Regions from separate parts of the Fructilactobacillus cliffordii genome, predicted to be linked through region 2. Evidence: predicted binding sites of a transcription regulator. Region 2 holds the regulator's gene; the other holds the start of a gene.
What was found. The regulator CtsR, encoded in region 2, represses protease genes until heat stress. The targets are predictions, from matches to a motif close to TTGGTCAAAAAAGGTCAAANA.
Positions count from the first base shown of each region.

Region 1 (8,048 bases), 710 kb from region 2:
CAAGGAAATTAGTGATCGGTTGGACTTTCTGCTCAACGTGGGACTAAGCTACCTAACCCTGTCACGAGCAGCGCGCACCCTCTCTGGAGGGGAAGCCCAACGAATTCGTCTGGCTACCCAAATTGGTTCTAACCTCTCGGGGATTCTCTACGTGTTAGATGAACCCTCGATTGGACTGCACCAACGGGATAACGCCCGCTTGATTAAGTCACTGAAGCAGATGCGCGACCTCGGTAACACCTTGGTCGTGGTAGAACACGATCAGGAAACGATGCTCGCGGCTGACTACCTCGTGGACGTCGGTCCGGGAGCCGGTGCGAACGGTGGTCGGATTATGGCAACCGGAACTCCCGCCGAAGTGGAACAGAACCCGAACTCGTTGACGGGACAATATTTATCAGGCAAAAAGTTTATTCCAGTCCCACTGCAACGACGGACCGGAAACGGGAAGTTTGTGACGGTGAAGGGCGCCCAAGCCAATAACCTAAAAAACATCACGGTGAAGTTTCCGTTAGGGGAACTGAACGTGGTTACCGGGGTCTCTGGCTCTGGGAAATCGACCCTTGTAAATGACATTTTAAAGCGGGCACTGGCCCAGAAGTTAAACCATAATTCTGCCAAGCCCGGGAAGTATAAATCAATTACCGGTTACCAGCAGATTGAAAAACTGGTTAACATCGATCAGAGTCCGATTGGCCGGACACCACGAAGTAATCCAGCCACCTACACGGGTGTTTTTGATGATATTCGCGATTTATTTGCCAAAACGAATGAAGCGCAATTGCGCGGTTACCATAAGGGCCGCTTTAGCTTTAACATCAAGGGGGGACGGTGTGAAACCTGTCATGGTGATGGAATCCTGAAGATTGGGATGGATTTCTTACCAGACGTGTACGTTCCGTGTGAAGTTTGTCACGGCAAACGGTACAATGCCGAAACTCTGCAGGTGGAATACAAGGGCAAGAACATTGCCGAAGTTTTAGACCTGACGGTACGCGAAGCCCTTGACTTTTTCTCGGCAATTCCCAAGATTACCCGGAAATTGCAAACGATTGCCGACGTCGGACTCGGTTACGTAAAACTCGGACAACCGGCGACAACCCTCTCCGGTGGGGAAGCCCAGCGGATGAAATTGGCATCAGAACTGCATAAACGTTCCTCCGGCAAGAACTTTTACATTCTCGATGAACCAACGACGGGATTACATACGGACGATGTGAAACGTTTGTTGCAAGTTTTGCAGGCCCTCGTGGATGAAGGCAATACTGTTTTGATCATCGAACACAACATGGACGTGATTAAGCAAGCCGACCATGTGATTGATCTCGGTCCGGAAGGTGGAGATGCCGGTGGAACCGTCGTGGCCACCGGAACGCCGGAAGAAATTACGACCGTTTCTGAGAGTTACACGGGTCAATATTTAAAACCAATTTTAGCGCAGGACACAGAACGTACGAAAGCTGCATTAGACTAAAAAGAATCGTCACTGACGGTTCTTTTTTGCTGGGGATGAAACACCCGGTATGCTATACTTAGACAAAGTTTGGAGGAGAGGGCAATGCGAAAAGATGATCAATTGGTAGTTATAACCGGAATGAGTGGAGCAGGCAAAACCAAGGCGCTCCAAACCTTTGAAGACTTGGGGTACTTTTGTGTTGATAACCTGCCAACGGCGTTGATGGGTAAATTTACCGAATTATTGCGCACTTCCAGTGAAATTAATCAGGTGGCCGTAGTCTTAGACTTACGTTCCGCTGAATCAAGTCAAGCCGTAGTGGAATTGTTGCTTAAGATTGCCAAACGACACAATGACCGGGAAGCAGTCATTTTCCTGGATGCGAACACCGAAAAGCTGGTCTCCCGCTACGAAGAAAGTCGGCGGGATCACCCGTTAGCTCGGAACGGACGGGTGGTTGACGGTATTGAAAAGGAACGGAAGCTCCTGGCTGAAGTGCGGGACAATGCTAGTTGGGTAATTGATACCACGGATCTTAAGCCACAAGACTTACAAGCAAAAATTGTGAAACGATTTGAACAGCACGAGCTACCGCAATTTCATGTGGAGCTAATGTCTTTTGGTTTTAAGCACGGACTGCCCTTGGATGCTGACATGGTGTTTGACGTGCGTTTCATTTCTAATCCATATTACATCCCCGAACTCCGGGATCAAACTGGTCAGGATCAACCAGTTTATGACTACGTCATGGAACAGGATAGCGCGGAGACCTTTTTTAACAAAACCCTCAATCTCCTCGAATTTGAATTGCCCCGCATTAGACAAAGTTCGAAATCCAGCGAGACAATTGCGATTGGTTGTACGGGTGGGCAGCACCGCTCCGTGGCGATGACCGAACGGTTGGCGCATCATTTGCGTGAACTGGGCTACGTGGTAAATATTACCCACCGCGACATTCAACGACACAAAGGAGCAGAGAAACCCAATGGTAGATAAAGTTGCGAAACGAATTGATCGTCCCCGGATGGTGGTGATTGGCGGAGGAACCGGGTTGCCCGTGATTCTAAGAAACTTAAAGAAACGCGACGTGGATATCACGGCCGTCGTGACGGTGGCTGACGATGGCGGTTCGTCCGGAATTTTGCGGAACTACATTAACGTGTTACCCCCGGGAGATATCCGCAACGTCCTGGTGGCCTTATCCACATTGCCAGAGCTATACCTAGATATTTTTCAGTACCGGTTTAAGTCTTCGGATAAATTTTTGTCCGGGCATGCGATTGGTAATTTAATTATTACGGCACTTTCCGAAATGGAAGGCGGCTTCTTTGACGCAGTGCAGGAATTAACCCGGATGATGAAAGTCGACGGGCACGTTTACCCGGTTTGTGATGAAGAACTGGTGCTGCATGCCGAGTTTAGTGACGGCAGTCAATTAGCCGGAGAAGCAGAGATTACGGCGGCTGATAAGCTGGTGAAGCGGGTCTGGGTGGAATCTCCGACTAATGATCACCAACCGGAGGCCGTCCCCGACGTGATTGAGGCCATTATGAACGCCGATCAAATCGTGCTGGGTCCCGGAAGCTTATATACCAGTATTCTGCCGAACTTAATGGTAAGCAACGTGGGTGAAGCGGTCAAAGCTACGAGTGCTGAGGTGGTCTATATTTGTAACATTATGACTCAAAAAGGTGAAACGGATCACTTTACGGATGCCGACCACGTGCGGGTTTTAGACCGGCAATTAGGGCAGAACTTCATTAACACCGTCCTAGTTAATAACCGTCCGGTCCCGGCGAGCTACATTGATCATCAACGTTGGGGGGATGAATCACAACCCGTCGGGCATGACTACCAAGGTCTCAAGGAACTAGGTTGTCGGGTGATTTCCTCAGACTTTTTAGAATTGAAAGACCACGGTGCCTTTCATAATGGTCAGCTTGTTTCCAACGAACTGATTCGCTTGCTCGGTCAACCAAAATTCAATCATTAGGAGGTCACCAAGATGTCATATGCTAGTGATGTGAAAAAGGAGCTCACCCGCTTAGAGGTCCATCGTACCAATGCCAAGGCGGAATTAATGGCGCTGATTCGGATGAATGGGACCTTAACACTGTCAAATCAACACTTCTCGTTAGAAGTCCAATCTGAAAATTCTGCGATTACCCAACGAATTTATCGGTTGCTGTTACAGTTTTATCAAGTTAAGGCTAGTGTCGTAGTTCGGAAAAAGATGAAGCTGAAGAAGAATAATTTGTACGTGGTGCGCCTGCAGCAACGGGTGGAAGCTATTTTGGATGACTTGGGAATTTTAGATCATTATCAGATTTTAGAACGGGTCCCGGTGGAGTTGTTACAAGATGATTTACAAGTCCGTTCCTATTTACGCGGAGCCTTTTTGGCCGGGGGATCGGTCAATAATCCCCAAACCTCGCGGTATCACCTAGAAATTTATTCTTTGTACGAAGATCACAGTGAGATGCTGACCGAGATGATGAATCAGTATCACTTAGGTGCCAAGCAAACCAAGCGGCGCAGTGGTTACATTGTGTACTTGAAAGAAGCCGAAAAGATTGCGGATTTCTTACAGCTGATTGGGGCCACCAATGCGATGCTGAAGTTTGAAGACATCCGGATTGTCCGCGACATGCGTAACTCAGTCAACCGGTTGGTTAATTGCGAAAATGCCAACATGAATAAGGTGGCGAACGCGTCGACCCGTCAGATTGAAAACATCCAACTGATTGAAGAACGGGTGGGACTTGAGTCCTTGCCACCGAAACTGCGCGACGTTGCCGAAACGCGCTTGAAAAATCAGGAAGTTAGTTTGAAAGAACTCGGCGAGTTGGTTGCGAACGGACCGATTTCCAAGTCGGGGATTAATCACCGGTTACATAAGATTAACGACTACGCAGAGAAGTTACGGGCCGAGCCGTAATGTCACTGCCAAATAAAAAAAGTGCCGAGAAAATTAATTCTCGACACTTTTTAGTTATTGCTTATTTTCGATCGGAACTGTTCTTCATAATACCGTCAATCAAGCCATAATCAACTGCTTCGGGAGCAGTGAGGTAGTTATCCCGTTCGGTATCACGATCAATCTTAGAGAGCGGCTGACCGGAGTGATCTGCTAAGAGTTCGTTAATCATCTTGCGAGCTCGCAGAATTTCTTTGGCAGCAATCTCAATTTCAGTTTGTTGACCTTGCGCACCACCAGATGGTTGGTGAATCATGATTTGGGCATGTGGCAAAGCAAACCGTTTACCTTTGGTTCCGGCCGTAGCCAAAACGCTGGCCATCGAAGCGGCCATTCCCATGACGATCGTTTGCACGTCGGCTTTGATGAAGTTCATGGTATCGTAAATGGCCATTCCGGAAGTAATGACTCCACCTGGGGAGTTGATGTATAAGTAGATGTCCTTGTCAGAATCTTGGGCGTCCAAGAATAGCAGTTGGGCAATCACGGCGTTGGCCATGTTGTCTTCAATTTCTCCGGAAAGCATGATAATGCGATCTTTTAGTAATCGTGAGTAGATGTCATATGCGCGTTCACCTTGAGGTGAGTTTTCAACGACTGTTGGAACTAATGGCATAGTTGAATCCTCTCTTTCTTCTTTAAATTTAATTGGAATTTTTTAATTCGTGAGTTTATCTTACAATGATGGTCAGTCAAGGTCAAACAAAGAGCTTATGAAAGTGACTTTGCATTAAACGAGACTGGATTAAATTGTATCATCATTTTACTAATAAATTTATATCTTATTAGTAAAATGCATTACTCGTTAGTGTATTATTTACCGTATAAAAATAAATTTAAAAGGAGGATCAAAATGAAAAACGAAATTTTAGACTTGCAAGATTTTTTGGGAATGCAACTAATTTATACCTATGACAATGGGTGGGAATATGAAATTTATATTAAAAATGAGGATACGATTGATTACAGAATCCATAGTGGGATCGTCGGTGGTCGCTGGGTAAGAAATCAGAAGGTTAATCTTGTGGAATTAACCCCAGGGATTTTCAAAGTTGCTTGGACGGAACCCACGGGTACGGATGTGTCATTGGATTTTATGCCTAATAAAAATAAAACGCACGGAGAAATTTTCTTTCCGAAGTGGGTCGATGAACATCCAAAACTCACAGTTTGTTATCAAAATGATTTTATTGATAAGATGCATGAAGCACGGAATCAATATCCCACTTATCCAAAAACTGTTGTTTCTGAATTTTCAACGATTACATTTCAACAACATCGAGGAGTCAATAATGAGAATGTAATAGCGCAAGCGCCATATCAGGGAATGGTTAATGATATTAAAACTGGTAAGCTTTAATGATATGCTTAATTTTTTCTAAATTAAAAAGCAGATGAGATTTCTCATCTGCTTTATCTTAGTGCGCCACGAGGGAATCGAACCCCCATCTCAAGAACCGGAATCTTACGTGCTATCCATTACACTAGTGGCGCGTCAGAACACTCTTATTATATTAAATGATTCAACGCTAATAATCAACCCCTAACTTTAAAATCGTTTGGTTTGAATTCAAATGGTGGTTTGCTATACTAAAAACCGTAGTTAGCTAGTGACTGGCTATCAATGCACGTGATTATGGAACCGCTTTAAGCTTGAGGGGAAATCACTGACATTTCCTGACAAAGGTGGTAAGATAGTTACGTATTAAATATTAGATATTCCTGAAGGAGGAAGCCGATTATGACTACAAAGATTGGTATTAATGGTTTCGGACGAATTGGTCGTCTTGCATTCCGTCGGATTCACGAACTAGGCGCTGAAGGGATCGAAGTTGCTGCAATTAACGACTTAACTACCCCTTCAATGTTAGCTTACTTATTGAAGTATGATTCTGTTCACGGTCGTTTCCCTGGCAAAGTGGAATCCACTGAAGACGCAATCATCGTTGATGGTAAGCGCATTCCTGTTTACGCAGAACGTGATGCTAAGAACATTCCTTGGGTTAAGAACGATGGTGTTGACTTCGTACTTGAATGTACTGGTTTCTACACTTCCAAAGAAAAATCACAAGCTCACTTGGATGCCGGTGCAAAACGGGTATTGATTTCAGCTCCTGCTGGTGACATTACTACTGTTGTTCCTGGTGTTAACTTGGATGTCTTGAGCCAAGACGACAAGATCGTTTCTGCTGGTTCATGTACTACTAGTTGTTTAGCACCAATGGCTTACTGGTTGAACAAAGACTTCGGTGTTAAAGTTGGTACCATGACTACTGTCCACGCTTACACTGCTACTCAAGCATTGCAAGATGGTCCACGGAGCGCTAAGTTTGCTAACAACCGTGCCGCTGCTGTTAACACGATTCCTCACAGTTCTGGTGCTGCTAAGGCCATTGGTTTGGTTATCCCAGAACTTGACGGTGCATTAAAGGGTCACGCACAACGGGTTGCTACCATTGACGGTTCTTTAACTGAATTAGTTACCGTCTTGGACAAGAACGTTACGGTTGACCAAGTTAACGACGCCATGAAGAGCCACGAAAACGAAGCCTTTGGTTACAACGACGACTTCATCGTTTCTTCAGATATCGTTGACGATGACCACGGTTCCATTTTCGATCCTAACCAAACTGAAATCGTTGAAAACGACGGTTTACAATTAGTTAAGACGGTTGCTTGGTACGACAACGAATGGGGCTTCACTTGCAACATGGTTCGGACTTTGCTTAAATTTGCTACGATGTAATTTAACCACTAGTTCTATGAACTGAATGTGATTGAAAAGGCGGAGGAGGGATAACCTCCCCCGCCTTTTTTCTAAATTAAAGAATCTCAGGAGGAAACACAGCATGAGTAAATTAATCATTGATGATTTAGATCTCAAGGATAAAAAAGTCTTAATGCGGGTTGATTTCAATGTTCCCATTAAAGATGGGGTGGTCGGTGACGATAACCGGATTGTGGCCGCTTTACCTTCCATCGAATACGTGATTGATCACGGTGGCAAAGCCATCTTGTTCTCACACTTGGGCCGGATTAAGTCCGAAGATGACAAACCTGGTTTGTCATTACGCCCGGTGGCCGAAAAGCTCTCGAAGTTATTGGGCAAACCAGTGACGTTTGTTCCCGTTAACGAAGGGCCACAACTGGAAGAAGCCATTGATAACATGCAAGATGGTCAAGTGTTACTAGCTGAAAACACTCGTTACCAAGACGTCATTAACGGCGAACAAGTTAAACGTGAATCCGGTAACGATCCTAAGTTAGGTGAATACTGGGCCTCTCTGGGTGACGTCTTTGTGAACGACGCCTTTGGAACGGCTCACCGGAGCCACGCTTCGAACGTGGGAATTGCAACGGCCATGGAAAAAGAAGGCAAGCCAGTGGCTGCTGGATTCCTATTGGAAAAAGAAATCCAATTCTTAGGAAACGCTGTAGACAATCCTAAGCATCCATTCGTAGCCATTTTAGGGGGAGCAAAGGTTTCCGACAAAATTGGTGTGATTGATCATCTGTTGGACAAAGCCGACAAGATCATCATCGGTGGAGGAATGACTTACACTTTCTATGCTGCTAAGGGCATTGGGATTGGAAACTCCTTAGTTGAAAAGGACA
Region 1 is NZ_CP097117.1:484,374-492,421, reverse strand. It holds gene uvrA (excinuclease ABC subunit UvrA) at 1-1,474, shown strand, start outside; gene rapZ (RNase adapter RapZ) at 1,559-2,452, shown strand; gene M3M38_RS02500 (gluconeogenesis factor YvcK family protein) at 2,442-3,449, shown strand; gene whiA (DNA-binding protein WhiA) at 3,462-4,394, shown strand; gene clpP (ATP-dependent Clp endopeptidase proteolytic subunit ClpP) at 4,456-5,082, opposite strand; gene M3M38_RS02485 (phenolic acid decarboxylase) at 5,287-5,793, shown strand; tRNA gene M3M38_RS02480 (tRNA-Arg) at 5,856-5,927, opposite strand; gene gap (type I glyceraldehyde-3-phosphate dehydrogenase) at 6,175-7,179, shown strand; gene M3M38_RS02470 (phosphoglycerate kinase) at 7,283-8,048, shown strand, end outside.
Region 1: clpP (ATP-dependent Clp endopeptidase proteolytic subunit ClpP) is a predicted target of CtsR. The motif match lies at 5,118-5,138, and genes of this name have one in related genera.

Region 2 (8,048 bases):
TCTTCTGGTCCGAGTTTCGTGTCCCGGGTTTCTGATTCATACTCTTCAATGTGAATCGAAGTGTAGGCATCTTCTTTGACCAGCTTTTCGCTAATGGCAATGGCATCTTCGAAGTTGTATCCTTGCCAAGTCATGAAGGCCACCGTTGGGTTTTGACCCAAGGCTAGTTCTCCACTTTCCATGGCTGGACCATCGGCGATGATTTCATCAGCATCCACGTGGTCCCCAGTCTTAACGATTGGCGTTTGGTTATAGTTCATTCCGTTGTTAGACCGCATGAACTTCGTCAGTTCGTACGTATCGAGGGTTCCGTTGTCACGGCGAATCTTGATTTCACGCGCATCAACGTATTCAACCGTTCCGGCGTACTTAGCAATCTTAGCCACCCCAGAGTCATGGGCGGTCTTGTATTCCATTCCTGTTCCTACTAATGGAGCGTGTGGATTTAACAAAGGAACCGCTTGCCGCTGCATGTTTGATCCCATCAGGGCCCGGTTCGAGTCATCATTTTCCAAGAACGGAATACATGCAGTTGCGACAGACACCACTTGTTTTGGTGAAACGTCCATGTAGTCCACGTCGACAGTATTAGCTTCCACGTATTCGGACTTATCCCGCGCCATTACTTGTTCGTCTCGGAAAGATCCATCGGGGTTCAGTGGTGAGTTGGCCTGAGCAATCACGTATTTATCTTCGTCACCGGCTGTCAGGTAATCAATCTTATCGGTTACCTTATGGGTCGTCCAATCGACCCGACGATATGGTGATTCGATAAAGCCGTACTTGTTCACCCGCGCGTAGCCAGAGAACGAGTTAATCAACCCGATGTTGGGACCTTCGGGCGTTTCAATCGGACAAATTCGACCGTAGTGGGTATAGTTAACGTCCCGCACTTCGTAACCAGCCCGGTCCCGTGTAATTCCACCTGGTCCTAAGGCTGATAAACGCCGTTTGTGGGTTAATTCTCCCAGTGGGTTAGTTTGGTCCATAAACTGGGACAGTTGTGAGGAACCAAAGAATTCCTTGACGGAAGCCACGACTGGACGAATGTTAATTAATTGTTGTGGCGTAACCGTAGCGGTGTCTTGAATTGACATCCGTTCGCGAACCACTCGTTCCATCCGGGATAATCCAATCCGGAATTGGTTTTGGAGTAATTCACCCACGGAACGAACCCGCCGGTTACTCAAGTGATCGATGTCATCGACGGCGCCAAGACCTTCTTGCAAGTTAAAGAAGTAGTTAACCTGAGCCAACATATCGGCTGGAGTAATGTGCTTGTAGTCCAAGCTAATGTTGTCGTTACCCACAACCGGAACCACCTTTTCAGGATCCGTGTTGGAGTAAACCTTAATAATTTGAACCGTCACTGGATCCGTCACCACCGCTTCTGGTGAAGGATTGAAAGTGTAGGCCTTAAAGTCCTGCCGCTCCAAGTACGGAGCCAGTTTCTTCATTAATTCCTTTTCTATGATGTCGCCCTTGTTGGCAATGATTTCCCCCGTGTCAGGATCAGCCAGCGTTTCTGCTAAAGCAGCACCCATCAACCGGTTCTTCAAGCTCAACTTTTCGTTGGTCTTGTAACGACCCACGGGGGCCATGTCGTAACGCTTTGGATCAAAGAACCGCGTCGTTAGCAGGTTCCGAGATGATTCTGCCGTCTTTGGTTCACCCGGACGCAAGCGTTCGTAAATGTCCTTTAAAGCTTCTTCAACCCGGGAATCACTGGCATCCTTGTGGACGTCTTTTTCCAAAGTCAGGTTCAAGGTGTCGCTAGTGGAACCAAAAATGTCCGTAATTTCGTCATCAGATCCAAACCCAAGGGCCCGCACTAATTCCGTAATTGGTAATTTCCGCGTCCGGTCAATTCGGATGTAAGAAATGTTTTTGGCATCCGTCGCAAATTCCATCCAAGCACCCCGGTTAGGAATGACCGTAGCGCTGTATGATTCACGACCGTTTTTATCTAATTCTTTGTGGTAGTAAGCCCCTGGGGAACGAACTAATTGAGAAACGATGACTCGTTCTGCACCATTAATAATGAAAGTTCCCTGATCTGTCATCAATGGTAAGTCACCGAAGAAGACGTCTTGGGTCTTAATTTCACCAGTTTCGTGATTAGTTAATTTTAAGGTTACATGGAGAGGGGCGGAGTAGTTAACTTCGTGAGCCCGTGCTTCTGCAACCGTGTACTTTGGTTCTAATAATTGGTAGTCAACGAAGTCTAACGATAACTTTCCTTGAAAGTCGTCGATGGGCATGATGTCTTTAAACATCTCACGGAGTCCTTCGTCTAGGAACCAGTTGTAAGAATCCGTTTGGACCTCGATCAAGTTTGGTAAATCTAAAACCTTCTTGATTCTGGCGTAACTACGCCGGGTTCTGTGTTTACCGTACTTAACAACGTTACCGGCCATCGCTTGTGGTGTGTTTACCTTCAAGTCTTCTGCCAAGTTGTTCACCCTCCTTATAAATCTCGCGAACCGAAATGTTACAGTTTGATTACAATTAGGGATTTACCCCAAATTTAAGCAAAAAAAATCCAAAAATAAGTTCACTCACTTATTTTTGGCTTCATATAAACGTGATTGCGGACAATAGATCGCAACCACACATTTCAATTCATAGTCAATACTTCTGTAGTATACAACGTTAATTAATCGTCGTCAACTAAAAAGCCCAACGATCCTAGAATCGTTAGGCTTTCCTTTTAAACTAGTTTGGGTGCCTTACTAGTAATGGTAATTTCGTTTTTCCGGGCGCCAACCGTGATTCGATCACCCTTTTCGAATTTACCGGCTAAGAGATCTTCACTCAACGGATCCTCAATCAGAGTTTGGATGGCCCGCCGTAACGGCCGAGCCCCATATTCTGGTTGGTAACCTTTCGCTACTACCGCATCAATTGCCGCTGGCGTCAAGCGCAGTTCGTAACCCTGGGCTTCCACCCGGGTAACCAACTTATGCGTCAGCAACTTCACAATTTGGTGGAGTTCTGACTTAGTCAGGGAGTGGAAGTAAACCGTTTCGTCAATCCGGTTCAGGAATTCAGGCCGGAAGAACTGTTTGACCTGTTCGTCAATGACCTTTTTCATTTCCCGATCACGATTCCGCGTCTGATCAGTTTCAAACCCGACCGTCTTTTGCTGTTGCAAGGCCGTGGCGCCCAGGTTCGAAGTCATGATGATAATCGTATTGCGAAAATCAACCTTCCGTCCCTTAGAATCAGTCAGGTAACCATCATCTAAGACTTGTAGCAACATGTTAAAAACGTCTGGATGCGCCTTTTCTACTTCGTCAAGCAAGACCACTGAGTACGGGTGATTCCGCACCTTTTCAGTCAGTTGTCCACCTTCGTCGTAACCCACGTAACCAGGCGCAGACCCAACCAAACGACTAGTCGAGTATTTCTCCATGAATTCACTCATGTCAACCCGAATCATGTCATCAGCCGAGCCAAACATCGTGGCGGCCAGTTGCTTGGCCAGTTCCGTTTTTCCGACCCCAGTTGGTCCTAGGAAGAGGAACGACCCAATCGGCCGGTTCGGATCCTTCAAACCACTCCGGGCCCGCCGCACGGCTCTGGCCACCGCCGAAACAGCCTGGTCTTGACCAATTACGTGTTTGTGTAGTTTCGTTTCAAGGTTAATCAACTGTTCGGTATCAGATTTCTGGAGCTTTGTGACCGGAACCCCCGTCCACTCAGCCACAATCCGCGCCACATCTTCTGCAGTTTCGCGTAATTTGTACTGGTGCTCGTTATTTTCACGTTGCCGTTGTTGGTCACTTTTCTTTTGCAGCTTGGCTAACTCTTGTTCCAGCTCTTGCTCGTGCGCCCGGATGGAAACGGCATCGTCAAAGCGTTGATCTTCAATGGCTTGATCTTTATCGCGCCGAGCTTCTTCTAGTTCTTGTTGTTTCTTCAAAACCGGGCTCGTGCCCTGCAGTTCGTCAATACGAACTTTAGCAGCTGCTTCATCCATCAGGTCGATAGCTTTATCCGGCAAAAAGCGGTCACTAATGTACCGGTTAGACAGGTCCACGGCAGCATCAATTGCGCCATCCGTAATTTTAACGTGGTGATGTTCCTCATACTTCGGCCGTAACCCACGCAGGATTTCTTTCGCCTCTTGTACCGATGGCTCGTTGACTTGAATCGTGGCAAAGCGGCGTTCTAACGCTGCATCCGACTCAATGTGTTTTTGATATTCATCTAAGGTAGTGGCCCCCATCATTTGGAGTTCACCCCGGGCTAACGCTGGTTTTAAGATATTCGAAGCATCAATCGCTCCTTCAGCTCCACCAGCCCCAATCAAGGTGTGCAGTTCGTCCACAAACAGGATTACGTTCCCGCTGGTTTGAATTTCGTTAATCACTTTCTTCAAGCGGTTTTCAAATTCACCCCGGTACTTGGTTCCAGCCACTAAGGATCCCATGTCCAGCATCATAATCCGCTTGTTCAACATGTCCTCCGGAACCTTCTTTTGAACAATTTTTTGAGCCAGGCCTTCCGCAATCGCGGTCTTTCCGACCCCTGGTTCTCCAATTAAAACGGGGTTATTTTTCGTTCGCCGACTCAAGACCTGAATGGCCCGTCTGATTTCCCGGTTCCGACCGATAATCGGATCCAGTTGACCATCGCGAGCTGTCTTAGTGAGATCCTTTGCCAACGAATCCAACGTAGGGGTTTGGCTTTCATCAGTTTGTTGTTCACGCGCAGCGCCCACGCCCTGATCTGGCACTCCCATCTTACGAATCGTAATCTTGCGAACTTCTTCTGGAGTGGTACCTAAGCCAGCCATGATTCGGGCAGCAACTCCCTTTTCGTCAGTCGTTAAAGCCAACAGCAGGTGTTCAGGTCCGACCTTTAGGCTGCCGTATTGTTGGGCAATCCGAGCGGCCAAGGCAATGATTTCACGCATTTTCGGTGAGTAACTTAAGTACGTAGTATCCTCTGCATCCAGATTACCGTAGCCAAGCCGTTGTTCAATTTCTTCAAATACATCTTGATCCGTGATGGACAACTGCGTTAAGGTTTCGTAGGCAATTCCGGTTTTTTCTAGCGTCAGCGCCAGCAGGAGGTGTTCGGTCCCCACTGCTTGATGCTTAAAGCTACGAGCTTGATCCTGCGCGATGTTTAATACTCGTTTGGCACTCGGAGTCAATGAATCTGCCATAAAGTAAATCTCCTTTCGGTTAGCATTCGTACCGTAATCGGCTTAACAGCGCCGTTAGCACGTTTGCTCGCACTTTTTCTTCTGTTTCAGCATCAGTAATTGCAATTGCTTCATGAGTTAAGATGGAAGAGATCATGTTAACTTCGCGGGTTGAAAGTAACCCGTTGTTATAAAGGGTGGTCAAAATATCTTCTTCGTCTTTTTGGGTAATTCGGGTTCCAATGGAAGCCACTAACTGGTCAAACACGTCCGTGTCACTCGCTAGATCAATCTGTTCAATCCGAATGTAACCACCGCCACCCCGCTTACTCTGCACAACGTAGCCGTCTCGCAGCGTAAACCGCGTTTTAATCACGTAATTAATCTGAGAGGGAACAACGTCAAAGTGGTCGGCAATATCTGAACGTCTGATTTCCACTTCTGCCGTATCCGCACTAAGTAACAATTGCTTTAAATATTCTTCGATTGTATCTGACATGCTGTGATGTGTCATATCGTTCATCTCGTCTCTGACTAATGTTGACTTTAATTATATAATATCCACAGCAAATAACAAGCAAAGGACCTTTTCAAACCATTAACTATACAAAAAAGTATTGGCTAACTTTAGCCAATACTTTTAATTTAAATAAGTTAATCGGGAAGACAGGATTCGAACCTGCGACCCCCTGGTCCCAAACCAGGTGCTCTACCAAGCTGAGCTACTTCCCGAACAAATGCACCTAGCAGGAGTCGAACCTGCAACCTTCTGATTCGTAGTCAGACACTCTATCCAATTGCGCTATAGGTGCATAAATGCCGAGGACCGGGATCGAACCGGTACGGTCATTACTGACCGCAGGATTTTAAGTCCTGTGCGTCTGCCAATTCCGCCACCCCGGCATAAACATAGAAAAAAGCGGAAGACGGGATTCGAACCCGCGACCTCCACCATGGCAAGGTGGCGTTCTACCACTGAACTACTTCCGCATAATGCCGACTAGAGGACTCGAACCTCCGACCTCATCATTACTAGTGACGCGCTCTAGCCAACTGAGCTAAGTCGGCAAAAATAATGGATGCGGACGAAGGGACTCGAACCCCCACGTCGCTAAGACACTAGAACCTAAATCTAGCGCGTCTGCCAATTCCGCCACGTCCGCATGTTATTATTTTTACATTTACAAATGAGCCGTGGCAGGTTCGAACTGCCGACCCTCTGATTAAAAGTCAGATGCTCTACCGGCTGAGCTAACGGCTCATGTAATGGAAGATACAGGGCTCGAACCTGTGACCCTCTGCTTGTAAGGCAGACGCTCTCCCAACTGAGCTAATCTTCCATAAATGAGAAGCAAAACAGTTACATCGTTTTGACAACTATTAAATCATAGCATCAGATTGAAAAACCGTCAATACTTTTCACGAACTTTTTTCAGACCAAATTTTACTGGAAACATTTCTTCCTTACTAATTAAAATTTACCAGCTGTACTTACGAAAACGGTTGCAATTGTATGTGAAAAGTAACACTTTCAATGTTATAATTTAGCTGTATCTTAATATTATTACCACTGAAAGGATGACAGTTATGACTAAGAAACACCAAAAAGTTGTTTTGGTTGGAGACGGAGCCGTGGGTTCATCATACGCCTTTGCCATGGTACAACAAGCATTAGCTGAAGAATTTGTCATTGTTGATATTAACAAGGACCGGACCGAAGGAGACGCAATGGACTTGGAAGATGCCATTCCATTTACGGCTGCCAAAAACATTTACTCCGGTGACTACCCAGATTGTAAGGATGCTGACCTGGTGGTTATCACAGCCGGTGCTCCCCAAAAACCGGGTGAAACTCGTCTCGACTTGGTTAACAAGAACTTAAAGATTTTATCTTCCATCGTTAAACCAGTGGTTAACTCCGGTTTCGACGGCATCTTCTTAGTAGCCGCTAACCCAGTTGACATCTTGACTTACGCTACCCAAAAGATTTCTGGTTTTCCAAAGGAAAAGGTTTTTGGTTCCGGTACTTCTTTAGATACCAGCCGGTTCCGGGTGGCAGTTGCCAAAAAGTTTGACATTGACCCCGCTAGTGTTGATGCTTACATTTTAGGTGAACACGGTGACTCCGAATTTGCTGACATCGACGAAGCTTCCGTTGGTAACGTTCCGTTAGTAAAATACGCTGCTGATCGTGGTGTTTCCAAAGACACCCTCTTAGAATTAGAGGATGATACTCGGAACAAAGCTTACCAAATCATCAACAAGAAGGGTGCTACTTTCTACGGAGTCGGAACTTCCCTAATGCGGATTTCTCGTGCCATTCTCCGGAACGAAAATGCTGTTCTCCCCGTTGGTGCTCCAATGGACGGTCAATACGGCTTGAACGACATTTACATTGGTTCACCAGCCGTGGTTAACGCGCACGGAATTGCCGATGTTCTTGAAGTTCAACTTAGTGAAGAAGAACAAGCTAAAATGGCTGCTTCCGCTAAGACTTTAAAAGAAATTGCCGAAAAAGGAATGAAAGAAACTGGTTTAGCTTAAACTAGTTACTAAAAGAAGCGCTTCGCAACTGCGAAACGCTTCTTTTTTATGTCATTCGTTAATGTTCATCAGAATAAACTTGCAGTCGCCGAATAGCTTCTTCTAAGTTACTCATGCTGGTGGCATAGCTAATTCGCACGTAGCCTTCGCCCCCGGCGCCAAAACTTGAACCAGGAATCATGCCGACTTTCACCGTCTTTGCCACGTCCTGACAAAAGGCCGCACTGTTCAAATGAAACCGTTCCGGAATCTTAGCAAAGAGATAAAAAGCCCCTTGCGGTTTCTCACAGGCAAAGCCCAAGCGCGTAAATTCGTTGTACACGTAGTCCCGTCGGCGTTCGTATTCCGC
Region 2 is NZ_CP097117.1:1,229,593-1,237,640, reverse strand. It holds gene rpoB (DNA-directed RNA polymerase subunit beta) at 1-2,417, opposite strand, end outside; gene M3M38_RS06075 (ATP-dependent Clp protease ATP-binding subunit) at 2,711-5,176, opposite strand; gene M3M38_RS06070 (CtsR family transcriptional regulator) at 5,196-5,669, opposite strand; tRNA gene M3M38_RS06065 (tRNA-Pro) at 5,814-5,887, opposite strand; tRNA gene M3M38_RS06060 (tRNA-Arg) at 5,894-5,967, opposite strand; tRNA gene M3M38_RS06055 (tRNA-Leu) at 5,973-6,058, opposite strand; tRNA gene M3M38_RS06050 (tRNA-Gly) at 6,074-6,145, opposite strand; tRNA gene M3M38_RS06045 (tRNA-Thr) at 6,150-6,223, opposite strand; tRNA gene M3M38_RS06040 (tRNA-Leu) at 6,236-6,318, opposite strand; tRNA gene M3M38_RS06035 (tRNA-Lys) at 6,344-6,416, opposite strand; tRNA gene M3M38_RS06030 (tRNA-Val) at 6,423-6,495, opposite strand; gene M3M38_RS06025 (L-lactate dehydrogenase) at 6,743-7,699, shown strand; gene M3M38_RS06020 (aminotransferase class I/II-fold pyridoxal phosphate-dependent enzyme) at 7,758-8,048, opposite strand, start outside.